3 regions of the Blautia intestinihominis genome follow, and region 3 is predicted to be linked to each of the others. Evidence: predicted binding sites of a transcription regulator. Region 3 holds the regulator's gene; each other region holds the start of a gene.
The links. Region 3 encodes Rex, which represses fermentation and respiration genes when NADH is low (regulators of the CRP and FNR family bind a similar motif). Its sites were predicted from a motif close to ATTGTTAANTANTTAACAAT; they were not measured.
Positions count from the first base shown of each region.

Region 1: the regulator Rex is predicted to act here: its motif matches at 2,269-2,288, upstream of WMO75_RS13000 (4Fe-4S dicluster domain-containing protein).
Region 2: the regulator Rex is predicted to act here: its motif matches at 5,397-5,416, upstream of adhE (bifunctional acetaldehyde-CoA/alcohol dehydrogenase).

Region 1 is NZ_JBBMEI010000044.1:2,311-8,569, forward strand. It holds gene WMO75_RS12990 (glucosaminidase domain-containing protein) at 1-153, shown strand, start outside; gene WMO75_RS12995 (hypothetical protein) at 159-653, shown strand; gene WMO75_RS13000 (4Fe-4S dicluster domain-containing protein) at 607-2,112, opposite strand; gene WMO75_RS13005 (complex I 24 kDa subunit family protein) at 2,470-2,949, shown strand; gene WMO75_RS13010 (NADH-quinone oxidoreductase subunit NuoF) at 2,946-4,817, shown strand; gene WMO75_RS13015 ([FeFe] hydrogenase, group A) at 4,833-6,259, shown strand, end outside.
Region 2 is NZ_JBBMEI010000002.1:130,735-136,993, forward strand. It holds gene add (adenosine deaminase) at 21-998, opposite strand; gene WMO75_RS01595 (AI-2E family transporter) at 1,089-2,393, opposite strand; gene adhE (bifunctional acetaldehyde-CoA/alcohol dehydrogenase) at 2,658-5,267, opposite strand; gene WMO75_RS01605 (GTP pyrophosphokinase) at 5,774-6,259, shown strand, end outside.
Region 3 is NZ_JBBMEI010000009.1:78,441-84,699, forward strand. It holds gene WMO75_RS04690 (S8 family peptidase) at 347-1,183, shown strand; gene WMO75_RS04695 (NADP-dependent isocitrate dehydrogenase) at 1,320-2,528, shown strand; gene abc-f (ribosomal protection-like ABC-F family protein) at 2,571-4,493, opposite strand; gene WMO75_RS04705 (redox-sensing transcriptional repressor Rex) at 4,652-5,308, shown strand; partial or broken gene WMO75_RS04710 (NAD(P)H-hydrate epimerase) at 5,402-6,259, shown strand, end outside.

The DNA.
Region 1 (6,259 bases), on a different contig from region 3:
GTAGACACCCGCTTCAACATGGTCCAAAGAGGCAGCGCCCCATACGTCGAATGGCTCGGACAGCAAGAAAATCCCAATGGAGGCGGCTGGGCCGCCGGGGCAAACTACGGAGAGAAACTACTCAATCTACTGAGCAATCTCAAGGAGGAATAAGTGAGATGTTTGACATCTCCTTATATCCTCTTTTCTTTTTGGGCAAAAACCAAAACCGCAAAGTGGACGTGCCCGTCCCCTCTGCACACCCCTGGGCTTTTGGGAAAAACATCGGCATTGGTTTTGGTGTGGGGAAGCATTTTTGTAGCGTGGTATGGAGCCTGGATATCGCGTGGGGGAAATCTCCCCCAAAAATCCACCGTGACTCAGGGAGTCCCTCCAAATCCCCAACCTATTCAAACGAAAATCTCCCGGCCTGGACCACCAGGAAAATTTTTCACAATCCTCGACCAAAAAACAAAATTCCCGTCAAACACCCAGCCCAGGGTGTGCAGGGGGACGGGCGACGTCCCTTTGCAGTTTACCTTGCTTCCCAAAAGCGAAAAAAGAGCCCGGCGAATACATTCCCCAGGCAAAAAAAAGTTTTTTACACTTGCTTTTTCCAAAAAAATCTCAAGAAAGCTCAATTTCCTTCAATTCTTTCGCCGGCAGTTTCTTAGAAGAACCTGCCACATACTTCTTAAGCGCCTTAGAAGACTTCGCAATCGGCACATTCGTACCAGCACCGCCCATACATCCACCAGGACAAGCCATACCCTCGATCATACAGCCCTTAAGTTTCCCGGCTTTCGCCAAAGCCAGCATCTTCTTACACTCTGCCAGGCTCTCTGCATGCTCAATATGCACCGGAACTTCCGGATAATATTCCTTCAGACAGGCCTCGATCGCACCTGCAACACCACCTGCGACCGCATATCCACGTCCGGCGGCAGTAGCATCATGCAGGGAACCTTCGTCTTCAAAGGAAGCCGGCTCGATCTCACGCGCATCAAACATCGCATCCAGTTCCTCAAAAGTCAAAACAAAATCCACATCACTTCGCACAGTACGGCGCATCGCTTCCAGTTTCTTGGAAGCACAAGGTCCAATGAAGACAACCTTCGCATCCGGATCATCCTGCTTTACCTTACGTGCAGTGGCAACCATAGGAGTCAGCTCCTGTGAGATATTGTCGATCATGGTCGGGAAGAATTTCTTTGCCATCATGGACCAGGACGGACAGCAGGAAGTCAGAAGGAACGGAAGATTTCCTGTTGCAACCTCATGTGCATAATGATGTGCCTCAGAGATCGCACCGACATCCGCACCAAACGCAACCTCATGAACATCAGAAAAACCAAGAACCTGCAGAGCTGTCTTGAATTTGCCAGGGGTCACATCATCACCAAACTGGCCGATATAAGCCGGTGCAACGATCGCAACGATCTTATCGCCGTCACGAAGCGCATGCGCAAGCTGGAAGATCTGAGATTTATCAGAGATCGCACCGAACGGACAGCTTACCATACACATACCACAGGAAACACACTTGTCATCCAGGATGCTCGCACGCCCCTGCTCATCACTTCCGATCGCCTTGACACCACATGCCTGCTCGCACGGGCGCACGTTGTGGGAGATTGCATCATAAGGACAGGCTGCTTTACATTTTCCGCATTTTACACATTTTTCCTGATCGATAAAAGACTTTCCGTCCTTCATAGAGATCGCGCCCTTCGGACAGACCTGCATACATGGATGGGCAACACATCCGCGGCACATGTTGCTGACAATGTATTTGTTCGGAGGACAGGCTGCACATGCAGATGGGATCACCTGCATAAGAGGCGGCTCATAATATTTCTCATTGATATTGCTGGCAGCAAGACCGTCGGTCAGATGGACCGCCTTGCTTTCCGGGCGAAGAGAAAGCCCCATGGCGAGACGGACTCTTTCGCTTGCAACGGCACGTTCTCTGTAAATACTCTCACGATACTGGGCAGTTTCACTGACGATATTGTATGGGATGGATTCAATATCATGGATCAGGCTTTCGTCAGAAGATTCAAATCCGGCCTTTGCCACTTCAGTATAAACCTGGTGTCGGATTTCTCTGACTGGGGTATCATAATTTCGCATATCTATTTCATCTCCTTAAATAAGAAAAATATTCATCTACCGCTCCCTATAATATAGGAAAGAATTCCCAAAATCAATCCGAAAATGCAAAATTCCTGTACTTTTCGAAGCACATAAGAGAAACAAAATGAGAAACACTTTACTATAGCGAAATAGATTGATAAAAAATTATAAAATCTGTTAAAAAATACACAATAATACGAAAAACATAAAAACATGAATAAATTAATTCAATTTTCCTATATTTCACTTGTATAATTTGACTACTTAATGTATAATGAAATACAACAAGGCTGTGTAAATTATACAAAATAATGGGCGCAGACAAAAGCAAATTTTTAACAAGGAGGGAATTGAATGTTAGATCAGTCTTATTACACGAAGACAGATGAGATCATCGAGCATTACGGACCGAAAGCAGCATCACTGATTCCGATCATGCAGGATATCCAGGCGGAGTACCGCTACCTGCCGGGAGAGCTTCTGACCTATGTTGCATCCAAGATTGGAGTGACCGAGGCGAAGGCATACAGCGTCGCTACTTTTTATGAGAACTTTTCCTTTGAGCCGAAAGGCAAATATGTGATCAAGGTTTGTGACGGAACAGCCTGTCATGTGCGTAAATCCATGCCTGTCAAGGAAGCTCTCATGAAGGAGCTTGGACTCAGCAACAAGAAGCATACAACGGATGATATGCTTTTCACAGTAGAAACGGTTTCCTGTCTTGGTGCATGCGGACTCGCACCGACTCTTACCGTAAATGACGAAGTACATCCGAAGATGACCCCTGAGAAAGCTATTGATCTGTTAAACGAATTGAGAGGTGAGACGGTATGAGTATTGTGAGTAAAGAAGATCTGCTCCAGAAGCAGGCCGAAGCAAAGAATACCCTGGAAACTTTTACCTGTCGTGTGCTTGTCTGTTCAGGTACAGGATGTATCGCCTCCGGCGCGCAGAAGATTTACGACGAGATGGCGAAACTGTGTGAGAATCTCGACTGGGTAAGCGTAGAAATGCAGAAGGACGTTCCACATGTCGGCGTTGTCAAGACCGGATGCCAGGGCTTATGTGAACTTGGACCTCTGATGAAGATTGAACCATATGATTACCAGTACGTACATGTGCAGGTAGAGGACTGCAAGGAGATCGTAGAGCGCACTGTAATGGAAGGAGAACCGGTTACCCGTCTGTTTTACCGTGACCATGATACAGTCTGTCCTCATCCGTCAGACATTCCTTTCCTGAATCAGCAGACCAGGATCGTTCTGGAAAACTGCGGAAATATCAACGCAGAATCCATTGATGAATATATCGCAGTAGGCGGCTTCCAGGCTATGGCCAAAGCTTTCTTCGACATGACTCCACAGGATGTCATCGATGAAGTGACCAAATCCGGACTTCGCGGACGTGGCGGCGCTGGTTTCCCAGCCGGCAAGAAATGGTCTCAGGTTGCACGCCAGAAAGAAAAAGTACGCTACGTAGTATGTAACGGTGATGAAGGTGACCCGGGTGCATTTATGGATGGTTCCGTAATGGAAGGTGATCCATACAAGATGATCGAAGGTATGACCATCGCCGCATACGCTGTAGGCGCAGAGAATGGTTATATTTATGTTCGTGCAGAGTATCCGCTTTCTGTTAAGCGTCTCCGCATGGCGATCGAGCAGGCAGAGGCTTATGGACTCCTCGGCGATAACATCCTCGGTTCCGGTGTAAACTTCCACTTACATATCAACCGTGGAGCCGGTGCGTTCGTTTGTGGTGAAGGTTCCGCCCTTACCGCATCCATCGAAGGCAAACGAGGCATGCCACGTGTCAAACCACCTCGTACTGTAGAGAAGGGACTTTGGGAGAAACCAACTGTCCTCAATAACGTAGAAACTTATGCCAACGTTCCGAAGATCATCCTTCAGGGTGCTGACTGGTTCCGTACCATCGGAACAGAGGGAAGCCCGGGAACCAAGACATTCTCCCTTACCGGTGCGATCGAGAATACCGGTCTTATCGAAGTTCCTATGGGAACCAGCCTCCGTCATATCATTTACGACATCGGCGGCGGTCTCAAGAGCGGCGCTGCATTCAAGGGCGTACAGATCGGTGGACCATCCGGTGGATGTCTGATCGAAGATCAGATCGACCGTCCTCTGGACTTTGATTCTGTCAAATCTCTCGATGCGATCATGGGTTCTGGCGGTCTCGTAGTTATGGACGAGAATACCTGTATGGTTGAAGTTGCCAGATTCTTCATGAACTTTACACAGCGTGAGAGCTGCGGTAAATGCGTTCCGTGCCGTGAGGGTACCAAACGTATGCTCGAGATCCTCGAGAAGATCGTAGATGGCAAGGGCGAGATGTCCGATCTCGACGAACTGGAAGAACTTGCGACCATGGTTCAGAGCATGGCTCTGTGCGGTCTCGGCAAGAGTGCCCCGCTTCCTGTTATCAGTACACTGAAACGCTTCCGTGATGAATATGAGGAGCATATCCGCGACAAGAAATGCCGTGCAAAAGTCTGTACAGCACTTCGTAAATTCCACATTAATCCGGAATTCTGTATCGGCTGCGGCAAATGTGCAAAGAACTGCCCGGCAGGTGCGATCAGCGGAAAGATCAAATCCCCATATCACATCAACAATGACGTATGTATCAAGTGCGGTTCCTGTAAGGACAACTGTAACTTTGATGCGGTTTATGTGGAAGCATAGGAAGGAGGCTGACTTATGGGTACAATGACAATTGACGGTAGAAAAGTTGAATTTACCGATGAAAGAAACGTCCTGACCGTTATCCGTAACGCAGGCATCGATATTCCGACCCTGTGCTATCATTCGGAGCTCTCTACATTTGGAGCATGCCGTTTATGTACAGTAGAGGACGACAGAGGCAAAACCTTTGCTTCCTGTTCAGAAGTACCGCGCGATGGTATGGTCATCCATACCAACACCAATAAATTAAGAAACTATCGTAAACTGATCGTGGAACTGCTCCTTGCAGCACATTGTCGTGACTGTACGACCTGTATCAAGAGCGGTGAGTGCGTTCTCCAGGAACTGGCGCATCGTCTCGGTGTAAGAACCGTCCGTTTCCAGAACACCAGAGAGCAGCATGAACTGGATTTCAGTTCTCCATCTATCGTTCGCGATCCGAATAAATGTATCCTCTGCGGAAACTGTGTACGTGCCTGCGAGGAAATCCAGGGAATCGGCGCACTCGGATTTGCATTCCGTGGAACAGAAGCCATGGTTATGCCGGCGTTCAACAAGAAGATTGCCGAGACACAGTGCGTAAACTGCGGACAGTGCCGCGCATTCTGTCCGACAGGTGCTATTTCCATCCATACCAACACAGACAAAGTCTTTAAGGCACTCGCAGATCCGGATATCCGTGTAGTTGCACAGATCGCACCTGCGGTACGTGTTGCAGTAGGAGATCATTACGGACTCCAGAAGGGCCGCAGTGTAATGGGCAAGATCGTCAATGCACTTCACCGCATGGGCTTTGACGAAGTTTATGACACTACTTTCAGTGCCGACCTTACCATCATGGAAGAAAGTGCAGAATTCCTTAACCGTATCGAGAAAGGTGAGAAACTTCCGCTTCTGACATCCTGCTGTCCGGCATGGGTTAAATTTATCACAGATCAGTACAAGGATTACATCCCGAATATTTCTACCTGCAGGTCCCCACAGGGAATGCTTTCCGCAGTTATCAAGGAATACTTCCGTGATCCGGAACATGCCCAGGGCAAGAAGACCGTTATGGTTTCCATCATGCCATGTACTGCTAAGAAAGCAGAGGCAGTTCGTCCGAACAGCTACACACATGGTGAGAAAGATACCGATATTGTTATTACAACCACAGAGCTTCTCCGCATGATCGACAACTTTGGTCTTGATTTTGCAGGACTTGAGCCAGAAGCATGTGATATGCCATTTGGATTCGGTTCCGGCGGTGGTGTTATCTTTGGTGTTACCGGTGGTGTTACAGAGGCTGTTCTCCGCCGTCTGACTCCGGATCACAGCAAAGAAACAATGCGAGAGATCGCTGAATGTGGTGTTCGTGGAGATGAGGGAATCAAGGAATTCTCCATCCCATACAAAGGAATGGAAGTCAAGATCTGCGTAGCCAGCGGACTTGCCAATGCAAG
Region 2 (6,259 bases), on a different contig from region 3:
TCGGCAGTCATACCTGAAATTTACCGGATTCCCAGTTTCCGGTACAGTGCTGCTTTCACCTCATCTGCTGCAAAAGCTGTGTCCACTGCATTCTTCATCAGGAGCGGAAGTTCTTCATCACGGATCCCGTAGGTTCTCTGGATGAAATCCAGTTCTTTGGTCAGATTTGTATTGCTGACTGTCCGGTTGTCGGTGTTGATCGATACCTTCAGTCCTGCATCCAGGAATTCACGGAGCGGATATTCTGCGGTACTGTTGACTGCTTTTGTCTGGAGATTGCTGATCGGGCACATTTCGATTCCTATGTTTTTCTCTGCAAGTGCTCTCTCAAGTTCTTTATGACCACGCATGGCGATACCATGTCCGATCCTCTTTGCTCCGACCTGCACAGAATCTATGATATTCTGAGGATTTCCACATTCTCCTGCATGGAGAGTAAAAGGTATCCCCAGTTTCCCCGCTTTTGTAAACAGTTCCATGAACTCCGACATTGGATATGCTGCCTCTGCTCCAGCAAGGTCTGCTCCGCATACACCGGAACCGAGATATTCCCTTGCCGCCTTGAGCATACGATAATTCTCTTCCTCGCTATGATGGCGCATTGCACAGGTGAGTACTCCGTACTCTACTCCAAAATCTTTCCTGCCGCGTTCCAGACCACTAAGAAGTGCTTCGATCACTTTGCTGCAGTTCATATCCTCTGTCTCTGAGAACAGCGGAGCGAAACGGATCTCTGCATAGCAGACATTTTCCTGGCTCATGCTGCGAAGTACATCATAACCGGCTTCCGCAAGTCCCTGTTCGTCCATGAGGCATCGGCCCGGGATGTCAAATTTCTCAAGATATTCGGCAAGACTCGTACAGTCGTCAGAAACTGTAAGTTCTTCCTGGCTGACCTGTCTTCCAAGTCTTTTCTCTATAAATTCTCTGCTGAGTGAACCGTCCAGATGACAGTGCAGCTCTACTTTTGGCAGTTGTTTCAGTTCTTCTTTCGTCATATTCATTCTCCTTTTCCTTCCATTTCTGAAAAGAACTGATCCGGCGGGCATCACGAGACTGCACCTGAATCAGTTCTTAATTACTTTGAATCAATGTTTCTGTTGTTTCTTTTTCTTCAGAAGCTGAACCTTTGCCTCAAGAAGTTTCTCTCTGGAAAGTTTCGGCTCGGAAGATTTTTCCTTCAGTGGTTCCGGCTTGTGGAAGCTATTATCGTATTCTTCTCTCATGTCTTCTTTGTGGTTCTTCTGAAGTCCTCTGTTTGTCAGTTTCCTGATAATATCATAGAGTACGCCAAAAAGCGGAACCGCAATGACCATTCCCACAAGTCCCCATAATCCGCCAAACAGAAGAATGGAAAACAGCACCCAGAAGCTGGAAACGCCTGTTGTGTTTCCGAGGATCTTCGGTCCAATGATATTTCCATCTACCTGCTGAAGAATCACGATAAAGATGAGGAAATACAATGCCTGCCACGGGTTGTCAAGAAGAAGAAGTAATGCACACGGGATTGCACCGATAAAAGGTCCGAAAAACGGTATGATGTTCGTCACACCGATGACAACGCTGATAAACGCTGCAGATTCAAATCCCAACAACGTTGTCCCTGCAAAACAGATCACACCGATGATTGCAGAGTCGATGATCTTGCCAACAAAGAATCCATTGAACATCTTGTCTGTGTAATGGACTTCTTCCTCGATGATCTGTGCCCATTTGTTCGGGAATATACCATACAGGAGAAGTTTCGCCTGTGCGCCAAACAGTTTGCGGCTGGCAAGGAGATATACTGCAATCAAAAATCCGAGGAACATATTCTTGAATACACTCAGGACTTCAATCAACTGTACGGTAAGATTCCCTATAATCCCCTGAATTGTCTGCATCATACTGGAATTCGCACTCAGAATGTCATTCAGACCACTTTCAATCTGTGAAGAAAAATGATTAAAATATGCCTGAAGCTGCGGCTGATCCTGGAGCACCTGATCTATCATACGATTGCAGTATGCAAGCCGTGCCGGAAGGATACGGATGATTTTGATCGTACTGTCCCATACCTGCGGTAAGATCAGCAGGATCAGCAGAACTACGAGAGTCACTGCACATATGATCGCTATTGCAATGGAAAGAAACTTCATTCCCTTTTTCTGTTTCTCAGTTGCATTTGGAAACCATTTCAGGAATCTGTCATCCATCCGGTTGCACATCGGTGCAAGGATATAAGCGATCAGTGCGCCATACAGGAATGGTTTCAGGATATTAAAGATCACGCGGATTCCTGCTGCGATACTCTGGCTCTGGTTCAGGATATACATGATCGCAAATCCAAACGCCAGGACTGCTGCACCTGTAATTCCAAGTTTCACGTATTTTGTGTTTTCATTCTGTTTCAATAATCATGCCCCCTGAAGCTTAACGCTTCCTTTGTTCCACATAAGATGTATGTGGTTTTTGTTTGATTTTACCATATCTGTTGGTGTTTATTGTAACATTCGTGTTCTTTCTTTTCAACACACAAAGTCTTAAATTTGTCCGCGCAAATCTTAAACAAATCTTAACTGCCATAAAGCAACTGCCCCGGCACTACGTTCCTGTAATGCCGGGGCAATCGCCGCTTATATTATTTATATTTTATGGAAGAAAATATATCGTTTTAATTATTTACCATAGTAAGCTTTCAGGTAGATTTCTTTGAGTTCTGCGATGAGTGGGTATCTCGGGTTTGCACCAGTACACTGGTCGTTGAATGCCTGCTCGCTCATCTCATCAAGAGTCTCAATGAAGTATTTCTCGTCTACACCGTAATCTTTGATGGTAGGTTTGATCTCGATGATCTTCTTGAGTTCTTCGAGTTTCTCCAGAAGTTTCTCAAATACTTCTTTGTCATCTTTTCCTGTCAGTCCTACGAAACGGCCAACCTCTGCGTAGCGAGCCAGTGTCTTCGGATACTGATACTGCGGGAAAGTACCCATCTTAGCCGGAACTTCTGCTGCATTGTAGCGCATAACATCTGTAAGTACCAGAGCGTTTGCGATACCGTGCGGGATGTGATGGAAAGCGCCCAGTTTGTGAGCCAGGGAGTGGTTTACTCCGAGGAATGCATTTGCGAATGCCATACCAGCCATGCAGGAAGCATTTGCCATATGATCTCTTGCCTCTACATCATTTCCGTTTCTGTATGCTCTTGGCAGATAATCAAATACCAGTTTGATTGCACGGAGTGCAAGACCGTCTGTGTAGTCAGAAGCCATCATGGATACATATGCCTCAAGAGCATGTGTCATAACGTCGATACCGGAAGCACTTGTCAGTCCTTTTGGTGCACTCATCATGTTGTCTGTATCTACGATCGCCATATCCGGTAACAGTTCGTAGTCAGCCAGAGGCCATTTGATTCCTGTTTCTTTGTCTGTGATGATGGCGAAAGGTGTTACCTCAGAACCTGTACCGGAAGATGTAGGTACGGCGATGAAGTAAGCTTTTTTACCCATTTTCGGGAATGTATAGATTCTCTTACGGATATCCATGAAGTCCATTGCCATATCATCGAAGTCTGCATCCGGGTTTTCATAGAGAACCCACATGATCTTACCAGCATCCATTGCGGATCCACCACCCATTGCGATGATGCAGTCTGGTTCGAATGCACGCATTGCTGCAGCACCTGCTCTTGCAGAAGCGAGGGACGGGTCTGGTTCTACATCAGAGAAGCATGTATGAACGATTCCCATTTCGTCAAGTTTGTCTTCGATCTTCTTGGTGTATCCATTCTTGTAAAGGAAGGAGTCCGTTACGATGAAGCAGCGTTTTTTGCCCATCACGTTTTTCAGCTCATCAAGAGCAACCGGCAGGCAGCCTTTTTTGAAGTAAACTTTTTCCGGGGTTCTCATCCAGAGCATGTTCTCTCTCCTCTCAGCAACAGTCTTGATATTGATCAGGTGTTTAACACCAACGTTTTCAGATACAGAGTTTCCACCCCAGGAACCGCATCCAAGTGTCAGAGACGGAGCGAGTTTAAAGTTGTAGAGATCTCCGATACCACCCTGAGAAGATGGAGTGTTGATCAGGATACGGCAGGTCTTCATTGCTGCTGCATGTTTTGCCATCTTTTCTTTCTCATTTACGTTGATGTACAGAGAAGATGTATGTCCATATCCACCGTCAGCTACCAGCTGTTCTGCTTTTGCGATAGCTTCGTCGAAGGTTTTTGCCTTGTACATTGCAAGTACAGGAGAAAGTTTCTCGTGTGCGAACTCTTCGCTGATATCTACAGATTCTACTTCACCGATCAGGATCTTGGTTTCTGCCGGAACAGTAACTCCTGCCATCTCAGCGATCGTAGCTGCTTTCTGTCCAACGATCTTGGCATTCAGTGCACCGTTGATCAGGATTGTTTTTCTTACTTTTTCGATTTCGTCTTTCTTAAGGAAGTAGCATCCTCTGTACTGGAACTCTTCTTTTACTGCTTTGTAAATGCCTTCAAGAACAGTTACGGACTGCTCAGAAGCACAGATCATACCATTATCAAATGTTTTGGAATGGATGATGGAGTTTACTGCAAGACGGACATCTGCTGTGTCGTCGATGATAACCGGTGTATTTCCGGCTCCAACACCAAGTGCCGGTTTTCCGGAGGAGTATGCTGCTTTAACCATTCCAGGACCACCTGTTGCAAGAATGATGTCAGCTTCCTTCATTACGAGGTTTGTAAGCTCAAGGCTTGGTACATCGATCCAGCCAATGATTCCTTCCGGAGCACCTGCTTTTACTGCTGCTTCAAGAACAACTTTGGCAGCTTCAATAGTGCTTCCTTTTGCACGTGGATGTGGGCTGATGATGATTGCGTTTCTTGTCTTCAGAGCGATCAGGGTTTTGAAGATTGCTGTGGAAGTCGGGTTTGTTGTCGGGATAACTGCTGCGATCAGACCGATCGGTTCTGCAATTTTCTTGATTCCATAAACCGGATCTTCTTCCAGTACACCACAGGTCTTGGTGTTTTTGTATGCATTGTAGATGTACTCTGCTGCGTAATGGTTCTTGATGACTTTATCTTCTACGATACCCATTCCTGTTTCTTCAACGGCTGCTTTTGCAAGCGGGATACGGGCTTTGTCTGCTGCTGTTGCGGCTGCTTTGAAGATCTTGTCTACCTGCTCCTGAGTATAGGTAGCAAAAATTTTCTGAGCTTCTTTCATCGCAGCGATCTTGGCTTCAAGTGCCTCTGGAGTGTCGATAATTGCCGGGATGTGGGTTTCTTTCTTTGCCATTTCTGAATCCTCCTGTTTTCCTCTTGTGATTTGATTCTTTCTGGTTTTAGTAGTGTGTTTGATGGTTGTGTGTGTTAATGGATTAACGTTAATTATTTATCAATCTTGCTGATGAGGCTATTGTATTAGATTGTTAATCATTTGTCAATATATTTTAACCACCTAAAAAATCCACTAAATCCCTTTTTATTTATTCTTTTTATGTAATTTGCACAACTCTACCCGGGGCATTTTTGTATATATTTATCATATTTTATGGTTACTTATTTTGCAATTTATTTTTATATGGTATTTTATATAAGTTTTTTTGTTTTTCTCTGTACAAATTAGTTATTTTGTATATAATAGAATAATACATCAGAATATATTGTCATATTCCTATTTTATCCTGCATAGATTAGAGGATAAGAGATGACACAGAACTATTCCCTGTTCTGCGATTCTCTTCTGTTTTACTTTCTTTTAACACGATCAATCTACAGATTTATTATTGAAGGAGTATTCTAATGGGAAGCGGTAATGCAATACGGGTAACAGAACCAGAAACATTCACACTGATACAATTAGAGGAAGAAAGACAGAAATTGAAAAAGAAAGAACTATTAAAGAATATGCTGACCGACAGCGAGTTCAGCATCCAGGGACAATGTGCCATCAATCTTATGATGACCAAGATCGATATCATCAACACTTTTCTGCTGATGAAGACCGGACGAAACTACATACAGATGAAGACCGGACGACTCAAGAGCTACGACAGTGTCTGCAAGAAAATGCAGAAAAAAGGCCTCGATATGAATTTCGCGCAGGCAGTGGAAAAGATCAACGACCTGATCGGGGTCCGTGCTGTGTGCGCTTATGTGGACGATATCTACAAGGTGGCTGACCTGATCCAGAAACAGCAGGACATCCGCATCATCAAGATCAAGGACTATATCAAGCAGCCCAAGAAATCCGGCTATCAGAGCCTGCATCTGATCCTGGAGATCGCA
Region 3 (6,259 bases):
TACAATAGTCACAAATGGCTGTTATACCCTCGATTTTTTATATTCATGACCCGGAATGCTTCTCCATCCACCGTCTGATATAATCCATCTGTTCCTGATCGGAAATTTTCTGGGATGCGGGATCGTTCCCGGCGGCGAGGCAGCAGAAGAGTACGAGCGCCTGCAGTAGAAAAAAGAGTACAAGAAAGAGTATCAGCATAAAAAAGCCTCCTTTTATTTCCTATGGCTTTCAGTATTGGCATTTTTTCGAAAGTTATACATGGAATTGGGAGAAATGCTTTATTGCGAAGCAATCCACAGATATCCGGAATACACTAAAATAAGTCCATTTATAAGGAGTATATTCATGAAGCAGTCAGCTTATACCGGAAAAGGGGTTGGTGTGGCACTTTTTGATACGGGAATTTATCCTCATATGGATTTTGGTGATCGTATTTATGCTTTTGCAGATTTTATATCATACAGGAAATTACCTTACGATGATAATGGTCATGGAACGTGTGTGGCGGGGATCTTAGGAGGCAGCGGAGCGGCTTCTATGGGAAAGTACAAAGGGATGGCACCGGGATGTTCGCTGATCGGGCTTAAGGTGCTGGATCGTTTTGGAAACGGCAATAAGGAGGATATCCTGGCGGCGTTTCAGTGGCTTATGAACCATCGGGAGGAGTACAGGATCCGAGTGGTGAATATTTCTGTCGGCACGACATATCGTACCAGGAATGACAAGGATGTTCTGGTGCGCGGCGTGGAACAGCTCTGGGATCAGGGACTGGTGGTCGTTGCGGCGGCGGGAAACCAGGGACCGGAGCCGGGCAGTATCACTGCTCCGGGGTGCAGCAAAAAGGTGATCACGGTGGGTTCCAGCGATATGCTTATGGGAAAAGAGGGAATCTCCGGGCGAGGGCCGACGTTTGAGTGTGTCTGTAAACCGGATCTGGTGGCACCGGGACGCCGGATCATGTCGTGTGCGGCCGGGGCGGGAAATACGTATGGAATGAAAAGCGGTACGTCGATGTCCACGCCAATGATCTCCGGGGCGGCGGCACTTGCACTGGAAAAAGATCCCATGCTCACCAACGTAGATATCAAGATGATGCTCCGCGACAGCGCAGACGACCTCGGCCTTCCGAAAAATCAGCAGGGATGGGGAAAATTTAACTGTAAAAAGTTCCTTTCGCTGTGATTTTCAGGAAAATTCGCAGAATTTACTTTAGTAAAGCCTGAAAGTATTGACGGGAATGATTTTTTTCGCTACAATGGAACAAATCGTTGCTGTAAATAGCGACAGCAAACCAGTGATATGCAGAGAGGAGAACATTATGACAAAAATTCAGATGACAACGCCGTTAGTCGAAATGGACGGAGATGAGATGACCAGAATTCTCTGGAAGATGATCAAGGACGAATTATTACTTCCGTATATTGATCTGAATACAGAATACTATGACCTTGGTCTTGCACACCGCAATGATACCGATGACCAGGTAACCATCGATGCAGCAGAAGCAACCAAGAAATATGGTGTTGCAGTTAAATGTGCGACCATCACTCCAAACCACGCACGTATGGAAGAATACGACCTCAAGAAAATGTACAAGAGCCCGAACGGAACGATCCGTGCGATTCTGGACGGAACTGTATTCCGTGCCCCGATCGTAGTAAAGGGAATCGAGCCATGCGTACGCAACTGGAAGAAACCGATCACTCTTGCACGTCACGCATATGGGGACATTTACAAGAACACAGAGATGTACGTTGACAAACCGGGTAAAGTAGAGCTTGTCTATACTTCCGAGGATGGAGAAGAGAAACGTGCTCTGGTACAGGAATTCAAGGCTCCGGGAGTTGCCATGGGTATGCACAACATGGAAGCTTCTATTGAGAGTTTTGCAAGAAGCTGCTTCAACTATGCACTGGATACCAAGCAGGATGTATGGTTTGGCGCGAAGGATACCATTTCCAAGACTTACGATGCCAAATTTAAACAGGTTTTCCAGACAGTATTTGACAATGAGTTCAAGGAGAAATTCGAGGAAGCAGGTCTTACTTACTTCTACAGCCTGATCGATGATATCGTAGCCCGTGTCATGAAAGCAGAGGGTGGATTTATCTGGGCATGCAAGAACTACGATGGAGATGTTATGAGTGATATGGTATCTTCTGCATTTGGTTCTCTTGCGATGATGACATCTGTTCTTGTTTCTCCGAACGGATACTATGAGTATGAAGCTGCTCACGGAACGGTACAGAGACATTATTATCGTCATCTGGAGGGCGGCGAGACTTCCACAAACTCCGTTGCAACCATCTTTGCATGGACAGGAGCACTACGCAAACGTGGGGAACTCGATGGGAATCAGGAACTTGCACAGTTCGCAGACAAACTGGAAGAAGCAACTCTTTCCACCATCGAATCCGGAAAGATGACCAAAGACCTGGCACTGATCACCAGCATTGAGAATCCGACCGTACTGAACAGCGAGCAGTTTATCCTTGCGATCAGAGAGACTCTGGACACATTACTTTAATTTAAAAATACATCAAAAGATAAAAATGGGAAACCCAAGGCATTACGCCAGGGTTTCCCATTTTTCGTAGAGTTCTTCAAGTTCTTGTTGGATTTTGTCTTTTTCGCGGCTGAGTTCTGCACAGCGTCCGACGTTGGTGCAGACATCCGGGAGAACCAGTGTTTCATCGATTTCTTTATCGCGGGTTTCGAGTTCTTCGATCCGCGCTTCTGTTTTCTTAAGTTCTGCTTCCTGCTTACGCTTACGTGCCTGTTCTTCTTTCTGCTGCTGCCAGGTGAGCTTTCCTTCAGATGCTGTGGCTGGTGCGGTTTCCTGCACAGTTACAGTTTCCTGCTGCACCGGAGCGTATTTCTCAGTGAGTTCTTCTTTTTTCTCAAGGTAGTAATCGTAATCACCGATATAGTTGACAACGGCCTGATTGGTCAGTTCCAGGATCCTGGTCGCGGTCTGGTTGATGAAATATCGGTCATGAGAAACATAAAAGACCGTACCGGTGTAACTGTTCAGCGCTTCTTCGAGTATTTCTTTGGAAGCGATATCAAGGTGGTTGGTCGGCTCATCGAGGATCAGGAAGTTTGCCTCGGAGAGCATCAGCTTCGCGAGGGAAACACGGCCGCGCTCACCACCGGAGAGAGAGGAGATCACTTTGAAAACATCATCACCGGTAAAGAGGAAGGCGGCGAGCATGTTTCGAATCTCTGTCTCGGTAAGTGTCGGGTAAGTATCGGAAATTTCCTCAAAGATCGTCTTCTCCGCGTGGAGTACATGGTGTTCCTGGTCATAATATCCGATCTGAACCTTGGAGCCCAGGGAAAAAGTTCCTGAGTCTGCCGGGATAAGATCGTTGAGGATCTTGAGCATGGTCGTCTTGCCGGTACCGTTGTTTCCGATCAGGGCAACGCGCTCACCACGTTTGATCTGGAAAGAGATATCGGTAAAAAGTGTCTGCTCCGGAAAGCTCTTGGAAAGTTCTTCTACCGTGAGAACATCGTTTCCACTGACAACTCTCGGTTCCAGAGAAAGCCGCATCTGGCTCTGAACCTCGGTCGGTTTCTCGATCCGCTGGATCTTACCGAGCATTTTTTCACGGCTTTCTGCGCGGCGGATGGATTTCTCACGGTTGAAGGATTTCAGCTTGACGATGACGGCTTCCTGATGCTTGATGTCTCTCTGCTGGTTAAGGTAAGCCTTGTACTGTGCGTCACGAAGCTGTGCTTTCTTTTCGGCGTAAGCGGAGTAATTGCCACTGTACATGCGGACCTGGGCGGCATCAATCTCAATGACCTTCGTTACAACTTTATCAAGGAAATAACGGTCATGGGAGACGATAAATACAGCACCCGGATAATTCAGAAGATAAGTTTCCAGCCAGGAAATACTCTCCATGTCGAGGTGGTTGGTCGGCTCATCGAGGAGAAGAATGTCCGGCTTGGAGATCAGGAGTTTACCAAGAGCGACACGGGTCTTCTGTCCACCGGAGAGGGTTTCGACCTGTTTGGAAAAATCTTCGTCCGTAAAGCCAAGACCCTTGAGGACACCCATCAGCTCGCTCTTGTAGGCATAGCCGTTTTCCAGCTCAAATTCGTGGGTCAGGCGGGTGTAGGTGTTCATCAGACGGTCAAGTTCCTCGCCGGAAGCGTTTTTCATCTGGACTTCGATCGCACGCATGCGGTCTTCCATGTCGATGATGTACTGCTTGGTTGTGAGCAGTTCCTCATAGACGGTGCGGTGTCCGCTGACATCCTGATACTGTGCGAGATAACCGATCTTCTTGTCCTTCATCAGAACGACCTGACCGGAATCCGCAGAAATTTCATTCATTATAATACGGAGAAGGGTTGTCTTACCTGCTCCGTTGTTGCCGATGAGAGCGGCTTTTTCACGCTCTTCTATATGAAATGAGGCATCGTTCAAAATGACTTTTTCGCCAAAAGATTTGCTGATGCCCTGACACGATAAAATCATAAATATTCCTCCAAAGTCAATATACGCTATGATTATAAGGTCAAATGATGGCTTTGTAAAGGAAATTTCCTCAAAAATTGTATAGATTTGACAACATTGATTGACAATAAAATAACATTTCGGTATAATTAACAGGAAAGTATAAGGAGGGGACAACGGTGGAAGCAAAACAGATATCAAAAGCTGTAATTAAGAGACTGCCCCGGTATTATCGCTATCTTGGCGAGTTACTGGAAGACAATGTTGAACGTATATCTTCCAATGATCTTAGTAAGAAAATGCGTGTCACAGCATCGCAGATCCGCCAGGATTTGAATAATTTTGGAGGATTTGGGCAGCAGGGATACGGTTATAATGTGAAATATCTCTATACAGAAATCGGTAAGATCCTTGGATTGGATGAGGTACATCCGATGATCATCATCGGTGCCGGTAATCTTGGACAGGCACTTGCCAATTACGTTGACTTTGAAAAACGTGGCTTTAAGCTGGAAGGGATTTTTGATGTCAATCCGGTACTGGAGGGCATCGCGGTCCGTGGAATTGAGATCCAGATGATCAGTAATCTCCCATTCTTCCTCAGAGAGAAGAATATTGAGATTGCGATCCTCACACTGCCGAAGAACAAGGCGAAGGATATGGCAGATATCCTGATCGAGAATGGTATCAAGGCAATCTGGAATTTTGCACATATCGATCTGGAGACTCCGGAGGATGTCATTGTAGAGAACGTACATCTTTCTGAGAGTCTGATGACGTTATCTTACAATCTCAGTCAATATCGTCAGGAACACGTGGAAGAGCAGCAATCATAACATGAGGACAGCAAGAGGCTGTTACCCGGCTCCTTAATGAAGGCGGCTGCGTAACAGCTTTTTGCTTTGTATCGTATATCGAGGAGATATCAGATGAAACGAATTGTAGGCGGATCGGAAATGAAAGCACTGGATAGCTGCACCATTACCGGAATGGGAGTTCCGTCCTGTGTGCTGATGGAACGGGCGGCACTGGCTGTTGTGGATGCAATGGAAGGACATTTTGCGGAAATGTCACAGAAACAGCGGATCTTGTGCGTCTGCGGAGGCGGGAACAACGGCGGAGACGGAGTCGCGATCGCCAGGATCCTGCATCTGCATGGATATAACGCGGAAATCTATATGCTCGGAAATCCGGATCACCGCACAAAGGAAACACGCCGCCAACTTAAGATCGCAGAGAATTATCAGGTTCCTCTGGTGAATAACCTGGCAGCAGGAGAATATACTACTATAGTAGATGCCATCTTCGGCGTTGGGCTTGACCGCTCGATCGAAGGAAAATACATAGAAATCATTCAGGCTTTGAACGAGGTTTCTGCATGGAAAGTGGCGGTAGATCTGCCGTCCGGGGTATGTAGCAACACGGGAAGAGAGCTTGGAATCGCATTTCGTGCGGATCTGACGGTGACGTTTGCATTCTGTAAAACAGGCTTGTGTTTTTATCCAGGCAAAAATTTTGCGGGAAAAATTGTTGTAGCAGATGTCGGCATCTACGAGAATCCGGATCTTCCGACACGGAAAGCGGCACTTGAGAAAAAAGATCTCCAGAAGCTTCCTCTGCGCGCCGCGAATGGGAACAAGGGTACGTTTGGCAAGGTTCTTGTCGTTGCCGGAAGCAAAGGAATGTGCGGGGCAGCGTATCTCTGTGCAGAGGGCGCCTTCGCTGCCGGAGCCGGGATGGTCAAGATCCTGACGGATGAGGAGAATCGCATTCCACTGCAGACGCTT